One region of the Streptomyces sp. NPDC002867 genome, then DNA from elsewhere that is predicted to be linked to it. Evidence: riboswitches for the same ligand, from Rfam matches in the RefSeq annotation. Region 1 holds a riboswitch; the other holds the start of a gene.
What was found. A riboswitch is a leader RNA that binds a small molecule or an ion and turns the genes downstream of it on or off. The one in region 1 is predicted to bind cobalamin.
Positions count from the first base shown of each region.

Region 2: linked by a shared signal. The riboswitch ahead of ACWD0A_RS13615 (cobalamin biosynthesis protein) and the one ahead of ACWD0A_RS17315 (class I adenylate-forming enzyme family protein) in region 1 are both predicted to bind cobalamin.

Region 1 is NZ_JBSFUR010000015.1:144,117-148,293, forward strand. It holds gene ACWD0A_RS17310 (M6 family metalloprotease domain-containing protein) at 1-890, shown strand, start outside; gene ACWD0A_RS17315 (class I adenylate-forming enzyme family protein) at 908-2,563, opposite strand; tRNA gene ACWD0A_RS17320 (tRNA-Arg) at 2,752-2,827, shown strand; cobalamin riboswitch at 3,040-3,182, opposite strand; gene ACWD0A_RS17325 (hypothetical protein) at 3,261-4,082, opposite strand.
Region 2 is NZ_JBSFUR010000011.1:50,375-54,551, forward strand. It holds gene ACWD0A_RS13600 (class II aldolase/adducin family protein) at 1-278, opposite strand, end outside; gene ACWD0A_RS13605 (anion permease) at 489-1,715, shown strand; gene ACWD0A_RS13610 (hypothetical protein) at 1,728-1,949, shown strand; cobalamin riboswitch at 2,098-2,244, shown strand; gene ACWD0A_RS13615 (cobalamin biosynthesis protein) at 2,334-3,284, shown strand; gene ACWD0A_RS13620 (cobyric acid synthase) at 3,281-4,177, shown strand, end outside.

The sequences.
Region 1 (4,177 bases):
ACGCCCCGGTGAGCGACTGGCTGCGGATGCCGCTGCCGTTCGCGGCGTACGGGATAGACCGCGGGTCACCGTACGAGCCGGGCTACCGCAAACTCGTCGAGGACCTCGTGAAGGTCGCCGACGCGAAGGTCGACTTCAGCCGGTACGACCTGGTCAACGTGCTCGTCACCCCCAACGCCGGCCCGTCCGCACTCGACACCGTGCTGTCCGTGACCTTCTCCGGCAACGACGAGGCTCCGTACGCGGACGGAGTGCCGCTGGCCAACACGTCCTTCGTCTACAGCCGCCAGGACGACGGCTCGGGATCGTACGCCAGGACCGGGTACCGGGTCCTGCCGCACGAGAACGGCCACGTCTTCGGCCTGCCCGACCTCTACACCGCGGGAGGCGGCGGCGCCGCCGGCCACTGGGACATCATGTCCGAGGACTGGGGCGCCAACAACGACCTGCTGGGCTGGCACAAGTGGAAGCTGGGCTGGCTCGACAACGACCAGGTCCGCTGCGCCTCCGCGCGGGGCACGACGGAGTACGCGCTCACGCCGCTCGCCACCGCCGGCGGCTCCAAGCTGGCGGTCGTGCCGCTGGGCGAGGACAGCGGTTACGCGGTGGAGGTACGGACCCGGGCGGGCAACGACGACGCCGTGTGCGAGCCGGGCGTGCTGATCTACCGGGTCAGGTCGAGCGTGGACACGGGTCAGGGCCCGGTGACGGTGGTGGACAGCCAGTCCGGCAGCGGCGGCTGCACCCGCAGCCCCAACGTCCACGCGGAACTGTCCGACGCGCCCTACCAGCCGGGCCAGACCTTCAGGGACGCCGAGAACGGGGTGCGCATCTCGGTGGTGGGCAAGGAGAAGGGCGACGTGTACCGGGTGCGGATCACCCGCTCCTGAGCCGGCCTCCGATTGCTTCAGGTGGTCCCGAACCCGGCCCTCAGCTCCCGCTTGAGGATCTTGCCCGTCGGATTGCGCGGCAACGGCTCGTCGCGCAACACCAGATGCGCGGGCACCTTGAACGCGGCGAGCGCCTTGCCGACGTACGCCCGCAGCTCCTCCGCATCGGCCGTGGCACCGGGCCGCAGCTGCACGACGGCAGCGACCTCTTCCCCGAGCACCGGATGCGGCACCCCGAGAACGGCGGCGTCGGCGACATCGGGATGGTCGTGCAGGACGCCCTCGACTTCGACGCAGTACACGTTCTCGCCGCCGCGGATCACCATGTCCTTGATCCGGTCGACGACACTGACGCGCCCGTCGCGGACGGTCGCGAGGTCTCCGGTCCTGAACCAGCCGTCGCGGAACGCCTCCGCGGTCGCCCGCTCGTCGCGCCAGTAACCCCGCACGACACCCTGGCCCCGCAGCCACAGTTCGCCGACCTCGCCCTCGGGCAGCGACTCGCCGCCCGGCCCGGCGATGCGGACCTCGACGGCGGGCGCGGGGCGGCCGACGCTGCCGGGGTGCGCGCGATAGGCGTCGCCGAAGTTCGCCAGCACTCCCCCGCTGGTCTCCGTGAGCCCGTACCCGCTGCGCGGCTCGATCCGCCGCCCGTACGCGGCGGTCAGCCGCGCCACCAGGTCCGGCGGTGCGGCGGCCCCGCCGGTGCTCAGATTGGTGAGCGTCTCCAGGCCGGAGCCGGCCCGCTCGGCCGCGTCCAGGAGTTGCAGCGCGGTGGTCGGTACACCGGAGTAGTGGGTGACCCGGTGCCGCTCGACGAGCGCGAGCGCCTTGCCGGCGTCCCACTTGCGCATCAGGACGAGAGCGCCGCCGACGCCCATCATCGCGTAGAGCGTCGTGAAGGCCGCGACGTGGAAGAAGGGGAAGGTCATCAGGGTGACGGGGGCCGCCCCCTGCCCCGGCACCAGTCCGCGCCCGAGCGCGGCGGCCGTGGCGTGGTAGCGCGGATGCACGGTGGCCCCGGCCTGCGCGAGATGCGTGGCGACGGCGCCCTTGGAACGGCCGGTGGTTCCCGACGTGTAGATGATGGTGGCGTCGCTCTCCGCCGCCACGTCCACGGCCGGCGGCCCGGCGAGCGGGTCGGGCGCGTCGAAGTCCTCGTACCGCTCGACCCCTTCGGCGGTCGCGCCGTCGTGGTGGAAGACGACGGTAGGGACGCCGTTCGCCCGCCGCCACGCCTCCACGCGGGGCAGCCGCTCGCCATCGACGAGGAGCACGGCCGGGGTGCAGTCGTCGAGCGCGTACGCGAGCTCCTCCTCGGTCCACCAGGCGTTGAGCGGCACGGCGACGAGTCCGGCCAACTGCGCGGCCCAGAAGGCGATCTGCCACTCGGGGTGGTTGCGCATCGCGATGGCGGCCCGGTCGCCGGGCCGCAGCGCGTGGACGTCGGTGAAGCGGCGCGCGAGGGCGCAGGCGGCGGCGAAGAACTCCCCGTACGTGTACGTCCGGCTCTCGGCGATCAGGAACGGCCGCTCCCCGTAGGCCCACGTGGCCTCGACGAACTCCCGCAGCGTGCGCGGCCCGGCCGCGTACTGCAGCGCACCGTCCTCGCCCCGCACGACGGCGAAGGGCGCGCCGGGCGCGGTGAGCCCGTCGCGCACGGCGTCGGACATCTCGGGCTGCGGCACGGCTCGCCCCTCTCCAAGCGCTCGCTCAGTACGCCGGCGACGCTATGCCGCGCCCTGTACCCCGTCAAGGCCGAGCTGGACCGACGGCACGGGCGTGAGCTGGGGAAAGGGGAATCCCACCGGGCCGGAGAGCTTATCCGCTAGGCTAGGCGCCGGATCTCACGCAGATCCCCGCCTTCGTAGCTCAGGGGATAGAGCACCGCTCTCCTAAAGCGGGTGTCGCAGGTTCGAATCCTGCCGGGGGCACCACAAAATTGCAGGTCAGCACGCTGAAGGCCTTCCAGGGAACCTCTCTGGAAGACCTTCAGGTGTGCAATGGGAACGCCCTGGGAACATTGAAATGCACATTATTCGCACTTCGGACATTCTTTAGTGATCTGACGGCCACCCACGTCTTGACCGCCAGGGGCGCGGCCCGTTCTCGGGGAAATCTGCCCCGGTTCGTCGAGGTGCGACGGCGGGAGTGTCCTGACTCGGGATCAACGCTTCCCCGATCCCGCCCCGAACGGGGCCGGCGGCCATGGCGGAGAGTCGTCCCCCCTGCACAGTGGCGGTACCGAGCCGGAATCTCACCGGGTTCCTCGTTCCGCTGTCGCTTGTCGGCCGGAAGCGTCCCGGAACGACGCGCCACCGTGCCAAGCCCTCGGCTGTGCGGCGAGACACGTGAAGGGATAGGGCGGGTCTACTCCACGGCTCGGCCTGCGGTGCGCATCAGTTCACGGATCTTGTACCCGTAGGTCTCGGCGAGACTTTCCCCGGCGTAGCACAGCACCTCGTCGCCGTCGTAGTCGCCTTCGCAGGCGTCCAGGCCGTCGAGTACGCCGAGGGCCACGGCCTCGGCCGCGTCAGGCATGCCCAGCGCCAGACGGCGACGGACATCGGCCTCGTACTGCTCGATGATCGGCTCGATCAGACGGCTCGCGACCTCGTATACGTCGGTGTACCCGAAGCCCGGGCGATAGCCGGTGCTCAGATGGTGGCTGTCCAGGGTGCGCAGGGCCTGCTCGACCTCGGCCGCCGTCCCCTCCTGAAGGGCGGTCAGTTCGACGCGGGCACGCGGGGCGAGCAAGTGGACGGCCAACTGGTCTGCTTCTGCGCGCAGTTCGGGCCGAGCATCCAGCAGCCGGTCCAGCACCGCGGCCTTCTCCACGGCGGTGAGTGCGTCCAGGGCTTCGCCGGGGGCACAGGGGGTGTCGTCGACGGGTGCGGCGTGCCAGGGCAGGCGCCGTTCGACGGCGTGCAGGGCGAGTGCCACGGCATGCCGGCACAAGCGTCCTGACGCCAGGGCGCACGGGCCGTCGCATTCCGCCGTCAGTTCCCGACCTACGACCTGCACCCATACACCGCGAGCGGCGCCCGAGCCGTCCCGCACCAGGCCGCCGATGCCGCGGGGCTCGCTCTCCGCCTCGATCACCGCACCGTCGGCGAGCAGGGTCCGCCCCTCGGTGACCTCGGTGTCGTCGGCGAACGCGTACACCGTCCCCTCGTCCATGACCACAGCCATGCGGTCATTCAAGCGCACCCCCCGGGAGAGTGGGCGAGCGGGCGGCCCTGGCCACTACGCTCGGTGCGGAGACGGCAACGCCTTCGCGAGCACGA
Region 2 (4,177 bases), on a different contig from region 1:
GGTGTGCTGCGGTAGACCTCCAGGTGCAGCGGCAGCTCGCTGGTGGGGGCGAGCGTGCCGATGACCTGATGGCCTTCGAGGTCGACGGCGACGGTGTCGTCGGGTCCGAGCCGGTCGTAGGGCACCCCGCTCGGGGTGACGAGCACGAGGTCGCCGACGCGGACGGAGACGTTGCCGGACGTGCCGACCACGAGACCCTCCGCCGCGGTTCTGCGGGCCGTCGTGACGACGTCCTGCCAGGCCCGTTCGATCGTGTCCGTCTCCGCGTGATCCGTCATGCGGAGATCCTGTCAGGCGCGCCTCTTCGGGCGACAGACGACGGAGTGTGTTCGAGTGGATGCCCGGTGCTGTCGCGAGTGCCGAAAAGGGGCAAGCGGAATGCGCGGTACCTGCTTACGGACACCGCAGGGCCGGGCACAGTTCATCTTCCGTTCACCCAGGTTGCCTACGGTCGCCGAGTCAATGACGTCAAACGATTGCCTGGGTAAATGGAACACATCACGCTGCTGCTCGCGATTGTGATCGTGACAGCTCTCGTGTTCGATTTCACGAACGGTTTCCACGACACCGCCAACGCGATGGCGACGACCATCTCGACCGGCGCTCTGAAGCCCAAGACCGCGGTGGCCATGTCCGCCGTTCTGAATCTCGTCGGCGCTTTCCTGTCCGTGGAGGTCGCGAAGACGATCTCCAGTGGCCTCGTCGACGAATCAGGCATCTCACCTGAAGTCATCTTCGCGGCGCTCGTCGGCGCCATCCTCTGGAACCTGCTGACCTGGCTCATCGGTCTGCCGTCCAGCTCCTCGCACGCCCTGATGGGCGGCCTCATCGGTGCCACCGTCGCGTCCGTCGGTTTCGACGCGGTCAACGGCGGCGTCGTCGTCACCAAGGTGCTGATCCCCGCGGTCGCCGCGCCGCTCGTGGCCGGTCTCGCCGCGTTCCTGGCCTCCCGGCTGACCTACAGGATCGGCCGGAACGCCGACCCGAAGGCCACCTCCAAGGGCTACCGCGCCGGCCAGATCACCTCCGCCGGCCTCGTCTCCCTGGCGCACGGCACCAACGACGCGCAGAAGACGATGGGCATCATCACCCTGGCCCTGGTCGCCGGGAACGTCATCGCCCCCGGCTCCAACCCTCCCCTGTGGGTCATCGTCTCCGCCGGTGTCGCCATCGCCCTCGGCACCTACCTCGGCGGCTGGCGCATCATCCGCACCATGGGCAAGGGCCTGACCGACCTCCAGCCGCAGCAGGGCTTCGCCGCCCAGACCGGTGCGGCGAGCGTCATCCTCGCCTCCTCCAACCTCGGCTTCTCCCTGTCGACCACCCACTCGTGCTCCGGCGCGGTGATGGGCGCGGGTCTCGGCCGCAAGGGCGGCGTGGTCCGCTGGTCCACCGCGACCCGGATGTTCGTCGCCTGGGGTCTGACCCTGCCGGCCGCCGGTCTGGTCGCCGCGGGTTCGGAGTTCGTCACCCAGCAGGGTGACTGGGGCGTCGCGGCCGTCGCCGTCTTCCTGGTCGCGTCCTGCGCCGCGATCTGGTTCGTCTCCCGCCGCCAGGTCGTCGACCACACCAACGTCAACGACACCGAGGACCAGGAGCCCGCCGGCGTCGTCACCACCGCCATCGCGGCCGTCACCCCGCCGCCCGCGGGCGAACTCAAGACCACCATCCCGGCCCCGGCCGAGCCCGAGCCGGCCCGTCCGGCCACGGTGTAAGGAATCATCAGCATGAAGATCGACTGGGCAGCTCTCGGCTCCGTGTTCGGCGTGAGCCTCGTCGCCACCGTCGCCCTGGTGGGCCTGTTCACCCTGGGCATCGTGGGCCTGACCAAGCACGAGGCGGCGGCCGCCGACGGCGGGTCGGCCCCCATGGTCCGCACCGGCGCCTACGCCTGCTTCGCCCTGTGCGCCGCGGCCGTGGCGTACGGCATCTACCTGATCGTCACCTGACTCCTCTCCGAGTCCTTTCGTCCGCTGACGACGCAGACCCGCCCGGAGCCGGGCCGGAGGCACCCCGTGTGCCTCCGGCCCGGCTCCGGCGTGTGCGGGGTGTGGGGCTTCGCACACTGTCCCTCCGCAGGTCAAGGGTGAGTTGACGGGCGTTCGCGGGCGTGGTGGACTGCCGGGGCCATCTACGGCGGCAGAAGAGGAAGTCCGGTGCGAATCCGGCGCGGTCCCGCCACTGTCACCCGGGAAGATCACACCCCGGGGAGCCAGGAACTCTCGCCGCCGGTCACGTCGAACCAGGGCGCGGACCCTGAGTGAGGACTTCTGCCATGCCCGGCTGCCGTTCAGCCCTCTCCGTCGGACCCCGCCTGCGGGATCACTGACCCCGTGCGTGCCGACCGCGTATTCGTGTACGGCGCCACCGCGGGCCTCGTCGTCGACCAGCTCGTCGGCGACCCCCGCCGCGGGCACCCCGTCGCCGCCTTCGGGCGGGCCGCGGGCGCCGTCGAGCGACTGCTGTGGCGTGACCACCGGGGCCGGGGCGCCCTGCACACGGCTCTCTGCGCCGGCGGCGCCGTCGCCGTGGGCGCGCTGGCGTCCCGTGCCGTGCGCCGCTCCCCCGCCGCGTCCGTCGCCCTGACCGCCGCCGCCACCTGGGCCGTGATCGGAGGCACCACGCTCGGCCGGGAGGCGCTCCTCGTCGGCGAGGTGCTGGCCACGGGAGACGTCGAGGCGGCCCGCGCGCGGCTCCCCCATCTGTGCGGGCGCGACCCGCAGTTCCTTGACGAGCAGCAGATCGCCCGCGCCGTCGTCGAGTCGGTCGCCGAGAACACGTCGGACGCCGTCGTCGGCGCCCTGGTGTGGGGCGCTGTCGCGGGCGTTCCCGGGCTCCTCGGCTTCCGTGCCGTGAACACGCTGGACGCCATGGTCGGCCACAAATCGCCGCGCCACCGGCGCTACGGCTGGGCCTCGGCACGCCTCGACGACGTGGCGGGCTGGCCCGGCGCCCGGCTCACCGCGGCACTCGCCGCGATCGCTGGTCCCGACCCCCGGGGGGCGGTACGCGCCTGGCGGGCCGACGCGGCGAAGCACCCGAGCCCCAACGCGGGCCCGGTGGAGGCGTCGTTCGCGGGGGCGCTCGGCGTCCGGCTGGGCGGGACCCTGTCGTACGGGGGCCGCGTCGAGCACCGGCCGGTGCTCAACGGAACCGGGCGGGCCGTGGAGTTCGGGGACATCGGGCGGGCCGTGCGGCTGTCCCGGCGGATCGGCGTGCTGACGCTCGCGACATGCGCGGGCGCGCGACTGGCCTGGGGGGCCATGAGGGGGAGGCGTACATGAACGGCGGCGGACTGCTGGTCGCGGGGACCACGTCGGACGCGGGCAAGAGCGTCGTGACCGCCGGGATCTGCCGGTGGCTGGTGCGGCGGGGGGTGAAGGTCGCGCCCTTCAAGGGCCAGAACATGTCGCTGAACTCGTTCGTGACGCGCGAGGGCGCGGAGATCGGGCGGGCCCAGGCGATGCAGGCGCAGGCGGCCCGTGTGGAGCCGACCGCGCTGATGAACCCGGTGCTGCTCAAGCCCGGCGGCGACCGCTCCAGCCAGGTCGTCCTGATGGGAAAGCCCATCGGCGAGATGAGTGCGAAGGGCTACCACGGGAACCGGCAGCGCGAGCTGTTCGAACCGGTCATGGCGTGCCTGGAGGAGCTGCGGGGCACGTATGACGCCGTGATCTGCGAGGGGGCGGGCAGTCCGGCCGAGATCAACCTGCGGCGCACGGACATCGTGAACATGGGCATCGCGCGGGCCGCGCGGCTGCCCGTCCTCGTGGTCGGGGACATCGACCGCGGCGGGGTGTTCGCGCAGTTCTTCGGGACGACGGCACTGCTCGCCCCCGAGGACCAGGCACTCGTCGCCGGCTATCTGGTCAACAAGTTCCGCGGGGACGTGACGCTGCTGGAGCCCGGACTCGACATGCTGCACGGGCTCACCGGGCGGCGGACGTTCGGCGTCCTGCCGTACGCGCACGGGCTCGGCATCGACGAGGAGGACGGCCTGAGGGTGTCCCTGCGCGGCGCGGTCCGCGAGTCGGTCGTCGCTCCGCCGGTCGGCGAGGACGTGCTCCGGGTCGCGGTGTGCGCGGTGCCGCTGATGTCGAACTTCACCGACGTCGACGCGCTGGCCGCCGAACCGGGCGTCGTCGTCCGGTTCGTGGACCGGCCCGAGGAACTGGCC